One region of the Streptomyces sp. NPDC015220 genome, then DNA from elsewhere that is predicted to be linked to it. Evidence: riboswitches for the same ligand, from Rfam matches in the RefSeq annotation. Region 1 holds a riboswitch; the other holds the start of a gene.
What was found. A riboswitch is a leader RNA that binds a small molecule or an ion and turns the genes downstream of it on or off. The one in region 1 is predicted to bind cyclic di-AMP.

Region 1 (7,563 bases):
AACGGCCGCAGCCACACGCCCTCGCGCACCGCGGCCCGGGTCGCCGCGGCGATGTCCACCGGACGGTCGAGCTGGACGACCCCGATGGCGCCCAGGACCCTGACGTCCCGCACGCCTTCGAGCTCGGCCGCCGGCGCCAGGCCGTGCCGCAGGCCCGCCTCGATCCGTTCGACCTCCGTCCGCCAGTCCTGGCCGAGCAGCAGTTCGATCGAGGCGCAGGCGACGGCCGTCGCCAGCGGGTTGCCCATGAACGTCGGGCCGTGCGCCAGCACCGGCACCTCGCCCCGGGAGATCCCGTCGGCCACCCGCGGGGTGCACAGCGTCGCCGCCAGCGTCAGGTAGCCGCCGGTCAGTGCCTTGCCCACGCACATCACGTCGGGTGCGACCGCCGCGTGCTCGGCCGCGAACAGCGCGCCGGTGCGGCCGAACCCGGTCGCGATCTCGTCGAACACCAGCAGCACGTCGTGCGCGTCGCACGCCTCGCGCAGCACCCGCAGATACGCGGGGGAGTGGAACCGCATCCCGCCCGCGCCCTGCACCACCGGCTCGACGATCACGGCGGCCACTTCGTCCGCGTGCCGTTCGATCATGTCGTGCAGATGGGCGGCGTACGCCTCCTCGTACCCGGCCGGCGGAGCGTCCGCGAAGACCTGGCGCGGCAGCACGCCGGTCCACAGCTCGTGCATCCCGCCCTCGGGGTCGCACACGGCCATCGGCTGCCAGGTGTCGCCGTGGTAGCCGCCCCGCCAGGTCAGCAGCCGCCGCTTCTCCGGGCGGCCGAGCGAACGCCAGTACTGCAGGCACATCTTGACGGCGACCTCGACCGACACCGAGCCGGAGTCGGCGAGGAAGACGTGTTCGAGGCCGTCGGGCGACATGTCGACGAGCAGCTTGGCGAGACGGACGGCGGGCTCGTGGGTGAGCCCGCCGAACATCACGTGGCTCATCCGCTCCAGCTGATCGCGGACCGCCTCGTTGAGCACCGGATGGTTGTAGCCGTGGATCGCGGCCCACCACGAGGACATGCCGTCGACCAGTTCGCCGGAGCCGTCCGCGAGCCGCAGCCGGACCCCGCTCGCGGACTCGACCACGAGCGGTTCCCCGCGGCCCGGCATCGGACCGTACGGGTGCCACACGTGCCGCCGGTCGAGGTCCAGGAGCGCGGACACGCCCGTACCGGAAGGGCCGGACAGATCAGGCATTGGGCGCGAGGTCCGTTCCCGCGCCCCGGCGGCGCACGGTCACCAGATCGGTGCGGGGCTCGCTGCCCCCGGGCCCGGCGGCCCCGGCGCCGGAACCGCACACCCCCGCGTCCCCGTGCGACCCGCAGGCGGTCTCGGCGTGCGATCCGCAGCCAGTGTCCCGGTGCGACCCGCAGCCGCCTGCGGCAGCCGCCCGGTGCTCCGGCAGGGTGACCTGGTCGGCGCCCTCCACCTCGAACCCGGCGTCCGCGATCATGTCCAGGTCGGCCCTGCCGGCCTGGCCCTCGCTCGTCAGGTAGTCGCCGAGGAAGATGGAGTTGGCCAGGTGCAGGGCGAGCGGCTGCATGGAGCGCAGGTGCACCTCGCGGCCGCCCGCGATGCGGACCTCCACGTCCGGGCAGACGAACCGCACCATGGCGAGGATCCGCAGGCAGCGCTGCGGGGTCAGGTTCCACTCCTTGGCGAGCGGGGTGCCCTCGAACGGGATCAGGAAGTTCACCGGAACGGAGTCCGGGTCCAGCTCGCGCAGCGAGTAGACGACGTCCACCAGGTCCTCGTCGCTCTCGCCCATTCCGGCGATCAGCCCGGAACAGGCGGACAGCCCGGCCGAGTGCGCCTTGTTCACCGTGTCCACCCGGTCGGCGTAGGTGTGGGTGGTGGTGATGTCGCCGTAGGTCGACTCGGAGGTGTTGAGGTTGTGGTTGTAGGCGTCGGCCCCGGCCGCGCGCAGCCGCTCCGCCTGGCCGTCGGAGAGCAGTCCGAGACAGGCGCACACCTCGACGCCCTCGTTCTGGTCCTTGATGGCCTTGATGGTCTCCGACACCCGGTCGACGTCACGGTCCGTCGGACCGCGCCCGCTGGCCACCAGGCAGACCCGCTTGGCGCCGCCGGCCAGCCCGGCCGCCGCCGCCGCGGAGGCCTCGTCGGGCTTGAGCCAGGTGTACTTGAGGATGTCGGCCTTCGAACCGAGCCGCTGGGAGCAGTACGAGCAGTCCTCGGGGCAGAGCCCGGACTTGAGGTTGACGAGGTAGTTGAGTTTCACCCGCCGGCCGAACCAGTGGCGGCGCACCTTCCCCGCCGCCGCCACCACGTCGAGCAGGTCGTCGTCGGAGCCGGCCAGCACGGCCAGGGCTTCCTCGCGGGTCGGCGGTTCGCGCCGAAGCCCCTTGTCCACGAGCGTGTTCAGGAGGTCCATGGAAGTCGATCCTGGCCTACCGGGCCGCCCGCGGCCAAGGAGGGTTCGCACAACAGAGACGCTTCCACGTGTGGGTATCACCACACCATGGGCGGCTGGTCGGGCCGCTAGGGTCTGTGCACTGCCTACAAAAGCCTCCGGAGGACCCATGGCGTTCGGCTGGATCGACGACCAGGCGGACGCGCGCCGCCGCGCCGGGCTGACACGGACCCTGCGCCCCCGCTCCGCCGACTCCCCGCTCCTCGACCTGGCGAGCAACGACTACCTGGGGCTGGCCCGCCACCCCGAGGTGACCGAGGGGGCCGCGGCCGCGGCGCGCGCCTGGGGCGGCGGCGCCACGGGCTCCCGGCTGGTCACCGGCACCACCGAACTGCACACCGGGCTGGAGCGCGAACTGGCCGACTTCTGCGGCTTCGAGGCGGCGCTGGTGTTCTCGTCCGGATACGCGGCCAACCTCGCCGCGGTCACCACGCTCGCCCCGCACGGTTCGCTGATCGTCTCGGACGCGGGCAACCACGCCTCGCTCATCGACGGCTGCCGGCTGGCCCGCGCCACCACACAGGTGGTGGCGCACAGCGACCCGGAGGCCGCGCGCAAGGCGCTCGGCGCGCACGAGGGGCCGGCCGTCCTCGTCTCCGACACGGTGTTCTCGGTCGACGGCGACGCGGCGCCGCTGGCGGAGTTCGCGGCGGTGTGCCGGGAGCGGGGCGCGGGGTTGGTCGTGGACGACGCCCACGGCCTCGGTGTGCTGGGCGCCGGCGGTCGCGGCGCCGCCCGGGCGGCGGGGCTGGCCGGCGCCGGGGACGTGGTCGTGACGGTGACGCTGTCCAAGTCGCTGGGCAGCCAGGGCGGAGCCGTGCTCGGGCCCGCCCTGGTGATCGACCATCTGGTCAACGTGGCACGGACGTTCATCTTCGACACGGGCCTGGCCCCCGCGGCGGCGGGGGCGGCCCTGGCCGCCCTGGGACTGCTGCGCCGGGAACCGGAGCGGGCGGCGCGGGCCCGCGCGGTGGCGGCCGGACTGCACGCCCGGCTGACCGCCGCGGGGCTGGAGGCCGTGCGCCCGGACGCCGCGGTGGTCTCCGTGCGCGCGCCGTCCCCGGAGGGCGCCGTGCGATGGGCGGCGGACTGCCGTGCGGCGGGCCTGGCCGTGGGCTGCTTCCGTCCTCCTTCCGTGCCCGACGGCATCTCACGGCTCAGGCTGACCGCCCGCGCGGACCTCTCCGAGGCGCAGATCGACCACGCCGTACGGGTCATCGGCGAAACGCGACCATGAGTCGGCGTGACACGGCCGTGCGTCGCCAGGGGGGAGTCGCGGTCAGATGCGGTGCACCGCGGCCGTGAAGTCCGCCCAGCTCCCGGGTGAGAAGAGCAGTGCGGGCCCGGCCGGGGCCTTGGAGTCGCGCACGGCGAACAGTCCGGCGTCCGGGCCCGACACCGGCCGGGCCGCCTCGACGCAGTTGTTCGCCCCCGTGCTGTAGCTGCTGCGCAGCCATCGCACGCCGTGCAGATCGGTGCTGGACGATAGGTTCCGCGGCAGAGCGGACATGGAGCCTCCTTACGCGTTCGCGCGCCGTCAGGTGTTCCGGCGCATCCCTGCGATGAAGTCCAACGAGTCCTCGGTCGAAAGGGCATGGAACCGAAGGGCGTCGAAGGCCTCGGTGTAGGCCTCAAGGTCTTCTTTCCGATCGAGATAGAGGCTACTCGTCAAGTGGTCGAGAACGACCACATCCAGATCAGAAGTGTTCGAAAACGAGAAGACAACGAAAGGGCCGGTGATGCCGATGTGCGCGCCCGCCGCGAACGGCAGCACCTGCAACCGGACTTGCGGCAGCCGTGCCGCCTCGGTCAGCCGTTCCAGCTGACGCGCCATGACCTCCGGGCCACCGACCTCCCGGCGCAGGACCGCCTCGTCGAGCACCGCGTTCAGCTCGAGCGGCGGATCGGCCCGCAGGACGTCCTGCCGGGCCAGCCGCACCTCCACCAGGGCGTCCAGCCGCTCGTCGTCGAGTCCGTCCACGGCGGCCCGGGTCACCGCGCGCGCGTACTCGGGCGTCTGGAGCAGCCCGGGGACGACGGAGGTCTCCAGGGTCCGCATCGCGGTCGCCTGGGACTCCAGACTGATGAAGTCCCGGTAGGTCGGCGGCAGTACGCCGCGGTAGGCGTGCCACCAGTGGCGCCGGTCGTCACCGTCCCCGGATCCCGCCAACACCAGCAGCAGATCGCGCAGTTGGGGGTCGTGGACCGCGTAGGCGTCCAGCAGTAGCCGTACGTCGGCCGGTTTCACCCCGCTGGCCCCGGTTTCGATCCGGCTCACCTTCGACTGGTGCCAGCCCACCAGCCGGGCCGCCTCCCCGCTGGTGAGACCCGCTCCGGTGCGCAGCGTGCGCAGTTCGGCGCCGAGCTTCCGGCGGCGCACCACGGGACCGTGCTGCATGGACACTTCCCACTCCCTCCCGGCTCCCGGCGGCGGCTTCGGCGCTCGGCGCCGCGGCCGGGACCCGTGCCACGGCACAGGACGATCCGCGCGGCGCGCGGTCGACCGCCGCAGAGTTCACCGCTTCGAGCGACAGATATATGCATATCTCGGGGGATCGCCACCGGTGCCGTCGTCGTGGTGGCAGTCTGACGGCGAACCACCAGTCCGGGACCGTACTCGAACCATCCGCTCCGTGCCGGACCACGGTCCCGTGGGAAGGGGACGAACATCGCCATGGCAGACCACCTGGAAGCATCCGTCACTCTGCCGAGCGATCCCGCCTCGGTCTCCGCCGCCCGCGCCTACGCGGTGGGCGCCCTGGCGGAGTGGGGCCTGCCCGCGGGGACGGAGACCGCCGACACCGTGCGGCTCATCGTCTCGGAGCTCGCCACCAACGCCGTGCAGCACACCCTCGGGCAGTCGCCCACCTTCACGGTGGACCTCGTCCTCGAACGCGACGAGCTGTTGAGCATCGGGGTGACCGACAGCCATCCGCGGTTACCGAAACGACTGCCGGCCGCTGTCCAGCAGGACAACGGCCGGGGCATGGTGATCATCCGATGGCTGGCCGCGGAGTGCGGCGGCAGACTGACCGTGCGGCGCACCCGGGAGGGCGGCAAGACGGTCCGCATCGAACTCCCCTGGACGGCGCCGGGCCGCCCCGCACGGACGGCGGGCCGACGGGACTCGTCGCCCGAGTCCCGTGGGCCGGAGCCCGGGGCCGGACACTGAGAGGGCCCGAGGGCGGTGACGGCGCCTCGGCCGGCCGTCACCGCCCTCGGGCGGATCAGCTGACCCGGCCGTACCAGACGCTCCTGGTCCAGATCTTCTGCAGCCGCACCACGTCCCCGGTCTTCGGCGCGTGCCAGATCTTGCCCGCGCCGGCGTAGATGCCGACGTGGTAGACGTACGAGCCCGAGTGGAAGAACACCAGGTCACCCGCGCGGCGGCTGCTCGCTGAGATGTGCCGGGACTTGTTGTACTGCTGTTCGGCCGTGCGGGGCAGCTTCTTGCCCGCCCTCTTGAACGAGTACAGCGTGAGCCCGGAGCAGTCGAACCGTCGCGGTCCCGTCGCTCCCCACTGGTAGGGGGAACCCTTCTTGGACGCCGCGATCTGGAGCGCCTTCGTCGCGAGCGTCGCGGCGGAGGCGTCGGAGGCGGCGCCCGGCACCACGATCGAGCCGCCCACGGCGGCGATGGTCAGGGCCGAGGCCGTGCCGGCCCGGGCCATGAACGACGGGACACGATTGAGCGCAGTCATGCGCAACCCTTCGTCAGCCGCCTGTGAAGGATGACCTGTCGGATTCGGGCTGGCGAAGTTGCCCGGCCGCGTTGTCGCGGCTTCACCCCAAGGGCTGCTCGGTACGGCCGAGGTGCGACCGTTCCGGCGACCCGTCGTGCTCGGGTCCTCCACTCCTGCCGATCCACTCCCGTCGACCGGTTGTCCGGGCGGCGGCAGGATTCGGCGTCCGCCCGGACCGCCCCGCCGCTGTGGCGGGGGCTTGTCGTCAGACACGGATCTTCACCTACGGATGTCCGAAAATCCCAACGGAACCGGGGATTTGTGTTGTTACTCACCACTCACCCGTTCGGGTGGACGCTCGTGCACTCGAACGTCCGTCTGGTCCCACGGCGACGCCCGGACCAGCACCGGAACACGCCATTCCGCCATCCGGGCAGGCGCGTCGCGCAACCGGAAGCGCCTCGGGAACACGGGTTTTTCTAGCCGAAAGGCGGTACGTCGTTTGGTCCGTTTCGGCTTACGCCCGTGCGTGCCGCCGGCGTCGCCCGCGGTCGCGTGACCGCGTGCGGCTCAACTGGCCCGGTCGGGCGGCAGGGTGACCCGGGCGGCACGCCGCTCGCCGTCCAGCGCGCGCAGCGCCCGCGCCAGGGTGGCGGTGTGCAGCTCGGTCTCGTTCCGTTGGTGCATCAGCGCGAGCGCGTCGCGCAGTTCGGCAGCTTTGCGGACCAGGGCCTGAGCGGCCCTCAGCCCGCCATAGGTGTCCTCGCGCCGACCCGGGTTGATCCGGCCGAGGAGGTCCACCACGTCGAGGTAACAGTCGATCAGCTCCGCCTCGGCGCGGGTCAGCGCGGGCAGCGCCGGCGGCTCGGAGGGCTGGGACGGCTCGTGCGGGGGCGGTGGCATCGGCGCCTCAGCGCGCTCGGCGGCCCGAAGGCGCCGGACCGCCGAGCGCGCGCTCGGCGGACTCCGGCGGTGGGCGGTGGGCGGGCGGTCGGGTCATGGCACGGTCCTCCGCGGGGCGGCTGGTCCGGTCGGCGGGTGAGCGGCGCCCACGGGAGCGGCGGCCGCTGGTGGGAGCGCGACGGCTTCGTGAAAAACGTACAGGACGTACGCGAGCGTGGGGGAGGGTTCGAGCCGCCGGTCTCCGGTCGTGCGCGCCGTCCTCCTGGCGCAAGCTGGAGATGGAACTCCGGCCGCTCCACGACCCAGGGAATCTCCGATGGTGTTCTTCGCGATTTCCAGGCGGCACCCCCTCCAGCCGCTGTCCGTCACCGATCTGGTGCTGGAGCACGAGCGGCTGCACGAGGAGATCGACCAGTTGCAGCACGCCCTGGGCTCGCACGCGGTCATAGACCAGGCCATCGGCGCCGTGGTGGCCTTCGGGCGGATGCCCCCCGAGGACGCCTGGCGGGTGCTGCGCGAGGTCTCCCAGCGCACGAACACC
Region 2 (7,563 bases), on a different contig from region 1:
GCGCGTGCGGCCCACTCCGACGACGGCGACCGAGCCGGGCGCCAGGAGCCGGCGCACCGACCGCCCCTCCGCGCGCTGCTCCCGCGCGTGCTGCACGGCCAGCGAACGGTCCGTGGGCTCGATGTCGAACTCCAGGTGTACGACGCCGTCCTCGAAGCTGCGTTTCTGGGTGTACCCGGCGTCCGTGAACACCTTGATCATCTTGGTGTTGGCGGGCAGCACCTCGGCGGTGAAGCGGCGGATGCCGCGCTCCCGGGCGACGGCGGCGATGTGCTCCAGCAGCGCGGAGGCGACCCCGCGCCCCTGGTGGGCGTCCTGCACCAGGAAGGCGACCTCGGCCTCGTCGGACGGCCCGGCGGCGCCGACGCGGTCGTAGCGCACGGTGGCGATGAACTCGCCGCCGATCGTGGCCGCGAGGCCCACCCGGTCCACGAAGTCGTGATGGGTGAAGCGGTGGACGTCCTTCGCCGACAGACGGGGGTAGGGCGCGAAGAAGCGGTAGTACTTCGACTCGTCCGACACCTGCTCGTAGAAGCTGACCAGCCGGTCGGCGTCGTGGGCGGTGATGGGACGGACCCGCGCGGTGCCGCCGTCGCGCAGCACCACGTCGGCCTCCCAGTGGGCGGGATACTCGTGCCGGTCCGACGAGATGTGCATGGGCCCCAGAGTACGGCTCGCGTCCGGCGGCAGCGGGGGCGGTCCGTGGTGGACACTCGGGGGAGCACACGGGAGAGGACCCCTCGGGCCGGGGCCGCGCGGTCCGAGGCCGTCCCCGGAGCGGGGCACCGTGCCGCTCCGGGGGGTGCTCCGCGTGTGGGAAACTGGTCTAGACAACCCGGTACACCTGAAGGGCAGCATCACATGGCTGAGCGCCGCGTCAACGTCGGCTGGGCCGAGGGCCTCCACGCCCGCCCCGCCTCCATCTTCGTCCGGGCCACCGCGGCCTCCGGCGTCCCCGTGACGATCGCCAAGGCCGACGGCGCCCCCGTCAACGCGGCCTCCATGCTGGCCGTCCTCGGTCTCGGCGCGCAGGGCGGCGAGGAGATCGTCCTGGCCTCCGACGCCGAGGGCGCCGAGGCCGCCCTCGACCGGCTGGCCAAGCTGGTCGCCGAGGGACTCGAGGAGCTTCCCGAGACGGTCTGATCCGAACGGACCGCGCTCCGGGACGGTCTGTTCCGGGGCGAGGTCGTGGGGCCGGACCGATCGAGCGGGACGGCGGAACCCGCCGGACCGCGCGGGGCGGCGGGGCCCGGACGGTTGGAGCCGATAGCGCTCAGGAGCCGCGTCACCCTTTTCCGGGGGGCGCGGCTTCGGCGTCCGCGTCACGGGCTCGGGCGCGGCCCGCGGCGCCGGCGGCCTCGTGAACGACGACGGCCCCGGCGCGGGGCCGGGGCCGTCGAGGGCGTTCGGGGAGCTCGGGAGCGGGCTTCGAGGGCGCCGGTCAGACGTCCACGCCGTGCTTGCGGAGATAGGCCACGGGGTCGATGTCCGAGCCGTAGTCCGGGGTGGTGCGCGCCTCGAAGTGCAGGTGCGGCCCGGTGACGTGGCCGGTCGCGCCGGACAGGCCGATCTGCTGGCCCGCGGCGACCTGCTGGCCCACCGAGACCCCGATGGAGGACAGGTGGCCGTACTGGGTGTACATGCCGTCGGCCATCCTGATCACGATCTGGTTGCCGTACGCCCCGCCCCAGCCGGTCTCCACGACGGTGCCGACGCCGACCGCGTGGACGCTGGTGCCGGTCATGGCGTGGAAGTCGACCCCGGTGTGGGAGCCGGAGGACCACAGGGAACCGCCGCTCTGGTAGCCGGTGGAGACGTAGGAGCCGGCGATCGGCGACACGAAGGCGTTGAGGCGCTTGCGCTCGGCCTCGCGGGCGGCGCGCTCCTTGGCCTCGCGCTCCTTCTTCGCCAGCTCGGCGGCCCTCTTGCGGGCGGCCTCCTCGGCCTGCTTCCGCTCGGCGGCGTGCTGCTGGGCGGCGGCCTGGGCGTCGATCTTCGCGGCGACCGTGTCGCCGATGCTGATGACCGGGGTGAGGCCGGTGTCCTCGGGAGCGGGAGCGTCGGCGGCGAGCGCCGGGGCGGCGGCGAGGGTGCCGATGACGCCGGTCGTGGTGAGGGCCGCGACGCCCGCCGCGCGGGCGGTGGTGCGGTGCATCCGGCCAGGACGGCGGTGCTTCCCGGTGGCGCGGGTGAACGCCATGCAGACGTGGGTCCTTTCCTTCCCTCTCGCCTACCGGGTTAGCTGACGGGTTCGGAGCAGGAAGGTCTCCTACGGGCGCCCCGCTGCGCGCGGGCGTCCGATTCACCCCAGGGACTGGATGGGTCCCCGGCTCCCCTGGCTCGCGCCGTACGGGGACTCGGCGATGACTGTCCGGTGCCGCGGGTGCGGCGCACTGCCTGACGGACAGCCGCACTGACGCTAGACGGGGCCGCTTTCAATTCCCAAACGAATCGGGGTTTTTGTAGCGCAGGCCACAGGTCAGACGGGCAGCCTCTCCCGCAATCCGGACATCACGGGGCCCTGGTGACGCTTCGGTCACCAGGGCCCCGTACGCACCGCCCGCCGCCGTCACGAGCGGCCGGCGGGCGCCGCTACTCCGCTGCGACGACCGTGACCTGACCGATGCCCAGGGCTTCGACGGGCTCCTTGATCTGCGCCGCGTCGCCGACGAGGACGGTCACCAGGCGGTCCACCGGGAAGGCGTTGACGACGGCCGCGGTGGCCTCCACCGTGCCGGTCGCGGCGAGCTGCTGATAGAGCGTCGCCTGGTAGTCGTCGGGCAGGTGCTGCTCGACCTGGTCGGCCAGCGTGCTCGCCACGGCGGCCGCGGTCTCGTACTTGAGCGGCGCCACACCGACGAGGTTCTGCACGGCGACGTCCCGCTCGGCGTCGGTGAGGCCCCCGGCGGCGAGCTTGCGCAGCACCGTGAACAGGTCCTCCAGGGCCGGGCCGGTGTTCGGCGTGTCGACCGAGCCGCTGATCGCGAGCATCGCGGCGCCCGAGCCGTCGGGGGCCGAGCGCAGCACCTGGCCGAACGACCGCACGCCGTAGGTGTAGCCCTTCTCCTCGCGCAGGACGCGGTCCAGGCGGGAGGTGAGGGTGCCGCCCAGGCAGTAGGTGCCGAGCACCTGCGCGGGCCAGACCCGGTCGTGCCGGTCCGGGCCGACCCGGCCGATGAGGAGCTGGGTCTGGACGGCGCCCGGGCGGTCCACGACGACCACCCGGCCGGTGTCGTCGGCGGTGACCGGCGGGACGGGCCGCGGCTTGGCCGGCGAGCCGGTCCAGGCGCCCAGGGTCTCGCCGAGCAGTTCGTCGAGATCGGTGCCGGTGAGGTCGCCGACGACCACGGCGGTGGCCGTGGCGGGGCGGACGTACCGGTCGTAGAAGGTGCGTACGGCCGCCGAGTCGATGTTCCGGACGGTCTCCTCGGTGCCCTGGCGCGGCCGCGACATGCGCGCGGTGGCCGGGAACAGCTCCTTGGAGAGCTCCTTGGCGGCGCGGCGGGAGGGGTTGGCCAGCTCGTGCGGGATCTCGTCGAGCCTGTTGCGCACCAGCCGCTCGACCTCGGACTCCGCGAACGCGGGCGCCCTGAGGGCGTCGGACAGCAGGGCGAGTCCCTTGGCCAGGCGGGAGGCCGGCACCTCAAGGCTCAGCCGTACGCCGGGGTGGTCGGCGTGCGCGTCGAGGGTGGCGCCCGCACGCTCCAGCTCGGCGGCGTACTCCTCGGCGGAGTGCTTGTCGGTGCCCTCGGAGAAGGCCCGCGCCATGATCGTGGCCACGCCGTCCAGGCCGGCCGGCTCGGCGTCCAGGGGCGCGTCCAGCAGCACCTCGACGGCGACGACCTGCTGGCCGGGGCGGTGGCAGCGCAGCACCGTCAGGCCGTTGTCCAGCGTGCCGCGCTCGGGCGCCGGGAAGGCCCAGGGCTTGGCCTCGCCCGCCCGGGGCTGGGGGTGGAAGTCCATGGTGGCCAGCTCGGTCACTTCGCCGTCTCCTCGGTGTCGTCGGTGGCCGCGGCGTCCGCGTCCTGGTCGCCGGCGGCTGCGGCGGGGGTCGGCTCGTAGACGAGCACCGCGCGGTTGTCGGGGCGCAGGCGGGCCTTGGCGACCTCCTGGACCTCCTCGGCCGTCACCTCCAGGACGCGCTTGACGGCGGTGAGGGCGAGCTGCGGGTCACCGAACAGGACGGCGTAGCGGCACAGTTCGTCGGCGCGGCCGGCGACCGTGCCCAGCCGGTCCAGCCACTCGCGCTCCAACTGGGCCTGGGCGCGCTCCATCTCCTCGGCGGTGGGACCCTCCTCGGCGAACCGGGCGAGCTCCTCGTCGATGGCGGCCTCGATGACCGGCACCTCGACGTCACCGGAGGCCTTCACGTCCAGCCAGCCCAGGGACGGCGCGCCGGCCAGCCGCAGCATGCCGAACCCGGCCGCGACGGCGGTGCGGTCGCGCCGTACCAGACGGTTGTAGAGCCGGGAGGACTCGCCGCCGCCGAGGATGGTCAGGGCGAGGTCGGCCGCGTCGCCGGCGCGCGTGCCGTCGTGCGGCAGCCGGTAGGCGGCCATCAGGGCGCGGGCCGGGACCTCCTCCTCGACGACCTCGCGAAGCTGCTCGCCGAGGACGTCGGGCAGGGAGCCGTCCCGCGGCTGCGGCTTGCCGTCGTGGGACGCGATGGAGCCGAAGTACTTCTCGATCCAGGCGAGCGTCTGCTGCGGGTCGATGTCGCCGACGACCGACAGCACGGCGTTGTTGGGCGCGTAGTACGTGCGGAAGAACGCGCGCGCGTCCTCCAGGGTGGCCGCGTCCAGGTCCGCCATCGACCCGATGGGCGTGTGGTGGTAGGGGTGACCCTCCGGGTAGGCGAGGGCGGTCAGCTTCTCGAAGGCGGTGCCGTAGGGGACGTTGTCGTAGCGCTGGCGGCGCTCGTTCTTGACGACGTCGCGCTGGTTCTCCATGGACTCGTCGTCCAGGGCGGCGAGCAGCGAGCCCATGCGGTCGGCCTCGAGCCAGAGGGCGAGCTCCAGCTGGTGGGCGGGCATGGTCTCGAAGTAGTTGGTGCGCTCGAAGCTGGTGGTGCCGTTGAGCGAGCCGCCGGCGCCCTGCACCAGCTCGAAATGGCCGTTGCCCTTGACCTGGGCGGATCCCTGGAACATCAGGTGCTCGAAAAGGTGAGCCAGGCCGGTACGTCCCTTGACCTCGTGCCGGGAGCCGACGTCGTACCAGAGGCACACCGCCGCGACCGGGGTCAGGTGGTCCTCGGAGAGCACCACGCGCAGACCGTTGGCCAGGCGGTGCTCGGTCGCTGTCAGGCCGCCGGAGCCTGCCTCGGCTGTGGCCGTGTGACCCATGGGCATGTACGTCCCTTCGATCGCGATGGCGGTCTGGAAACCGCCCTTTTCCTGCCGGTCCTGCCACTGTATGCAAGCGTGCGCACCCCTGGCGAAGTTCCCCGAGGTCGTACGCCGAGAGCGAGAACGAAAGAGGGACGGCGTCGCCGCGCGGGTGACGGACGAGGGGACGGCGGCACGGCCGGGGCCGGTCGGGCGGGCGGCAGGGGCGCCGGGGCGGAGAGGACACGGGGACCGGCGGGGCACGGCCAGCCGTGCCCCGGATCGCTGCCGGGCGCGGACCAGCGCACGGTGGAGCGCCGGGGCGGGGAGGGCCGCGTGCGCCGGGGCGCGGGCCGGGAGCGCCGGGGCGCGGGCGGGCGGTCGCGGGCCGTGTACGAGCGGTCGCGGACCGCAGGCAGGGGGCCGCGGGCGGTCGGCCGTCGAGGGGGGCGCCGCGGGACCGGCAGGGCCTCGGCACGGTGGACGACGACCGGCACGGGACGCCCCGCGCAGAACGCCCGGTGCGAAACGCCCGGTGCGGGACGCCCGGGACAGGACCACCGGAACGAGATCACCGGCACGGGACCGTCGGCACGGCGCAGGCAGTACGGCGCACGGGCCGCGGAAGCGCGCCGCGGGGCGCCGGCCGGGCCTGCGGGGCGCGGCGTGACGGGACGTCGGAGGGCGTCCGGGCGCGCCGGCCGGGCCGCCTGGAACGGCGCGTCGCCGAGGCGTTGGGGGTGTCCCCGACCGGCGGGGCGGGCGGCCGGGGGGCGGGGTCTGGTCCGCGTTGTCGGTCGGGCGGTCCACAATGGTCGGCATCAGATCCCGTCCCACGCTTCAGCAAGGAGCCGGCAGCGATGGCCCGCCGCAGCACGAAGACCCCGCCGCCCGACGATTCGTACGAGGAGCGGATCCTCGACATCGACGTCGTCGACGAGATGCAGGGCTCCTTCCTCGAGTACGCGTACTCGGTCATCTACTCCCGCGCCCTGCCGGACGCCCGGGACGGTCTCAAGCCGGTGCACCGGCGCATCGTCTACCAGATGAACGAGATGGGCCTGCGCCCCGAGCGGGGCTACGTGAAGTGCGCCCGCGTCGTCGGCGAGGTCATGGGCAAGCTCCACCCGCACGGCGACGCGTCGATCTACGACGCGCTGGTGCGGCTGGCCCAGTCGTTCTCGATGCGCGTCCCCCTGGTCGACGGCCACGGCAACTTCGGCTCGCTGGGCAACGACGACCCGCCCGCCGCCATGCGGTACACCGAGTGCCGCATGGCCGAGGCGACGAGCCTGATGACCGAGTCGATCGACGAGGACACGGTCGACTTCGCGCCCAACTACGACGGCCAGGAGCAGGAGCCGGTGGCACTGCCCGCCGCCTTCCCGAACCTGCTGGTGAACGGCTCGTCGGGCATCGCGGTCGGCATGGCCACGAACATGCCGCCGCACAACCTCGGCGAGGTGATCGCGGCCGCCCGGCACCTGATCCGCTACCCGAACGCGGACCTGGACGCGCTGATGAAGCTCGTTCCGGGCCCCGACCTGCCGACCGGCGGCCGGATCGTCGGCCTGTCCGGGATCCGGGACGCCTACGAGTCGGGCCGCGGCACGTTCAAGATCCGCGCCACGGTCTCGGTGGAGACCGTGACGGCCCGGCGCAAGGGCCTCGTCGTCACCGAGCTGCCCTTCACGGTCGGCCCGGAGAAGGTGATCGCCAAGATCAAGGACCTGGTCGGCGCCAAGAAGGTCCAGGGCATCGCCGACGTCAAGGACCTCACCGACCGCGAGCACGGACTGCGCCTGGTCATCGAGATCAAGAACGGCTTCGTGCCGGAGGCGGTCCTGGAGCAGCTCTACAAGCTGACGCCGATGGAGGAGTCCTTCGGCATCAACAACGTCGCGCTGGTCGACGGGCAGCCCCTCACGCTCGGCCTGAAGGAGCTGCTGGAGGTCTACCTCGACCACCGTTTCGACGTCGTACGGCGTCGCAGCGAGTACCGCCGCGGCAAGCGGCGCGACCGGCTGCACCTGGTCGAGGGCCTGATCACGGCGCTGGTGGACATCGACGAGGTCATCCGTCTGATCCGCTCCAGCGAGAACTCCGCCCAGGCCAAGCAGCGCCTGATGGAGCGCTTCTCGCTGAGCGACGTCCAGACGCAGTACATCCTCGACACCCCCCTGCGCCGTCTGACCAAGTACGACCGCATCGAACTGGAGGCGGAGAAGGAGCGGCTCAC

Region 2: linked by a shared signal. The riboswitch ahead of ACF061_RS26295 (M23 family metallopeptidase) and the one ahead of ACF061_RS31680 (C40 family peptidase) in region 1 are both predicted to bind cyclic di-AMP.

Annotation. Positions count from the first base shown of each region.
Region 1 is NZ_JBIBUK010000023.1:15,879-23,441, reverse strand. Features, by position in the region: gene ACF061_RS31710 (adenosylmethionine--8-amino-7-oxononanoate transaminase) at 1-1,202, opposite strand, end outside; gene bioB (biotin synthase BioB) at 1,195-2,397, opposite strand; gene ACF061_RS31700 (8-amino-7-oxononanoate synthase) at 2,546-3,673, shown strand; gene ACF061_RS31695 (DUF397 domain-containing protein) at 3,716-3,946, opposite strand; gene ACF061_RS31690 (helix-turn-helix domain-containing protein) at 3,974-4,834, opposite strand; gene ACF061_RS31685 (ATP-binding protein) at 5,111-5,608, shown strand; gene ACF061_RS31680 (C40 family peptidase) at 5,664-6,137, opposite strand; cyclic di-AMP (ydaO/yuaA leader) riboswitch at 6,141-6,354, opposite strand; gene ACF061_RS31675 (hypothetical protein) at 6,690-7,022, opposite strand; gene ACF061_RS31670 (ANTAR domain-containing protein) at 7,339-7,563, shown strand, end outside.
Region 2 is NZ_JBIBUK010000015.1:86,752-94,314, forward strand. Features, by position in the region: gene ACF061_RS26285 (GNAT family N-acetyltransferase) at 1-657, opposite strand, end outside; gene ACF061_RS26290 (HPr family phosphocarrier protein) at 862-1,143, shown strand; gene ACF061_RS26295 (M23 family metallopeptidase) at 1,442-2,200, opposite strand; cyclic di-AMP (ydaO/yuaA leader) riboswitch at 2,213-2,373, opposite strand; gene ACF061_RS26300 (M16 family metallopeptidase) at 2,593-3,981, opposite strand; gene ACF061_RS26305 (M16 family metallopeptidase) at 3,978-5,348, opposite strand; gene ACF061_RS26310 (DNA topoisomerase (ATP-hydrolyzing) subunit A) at 6,185-7,563, shown strand, end outside.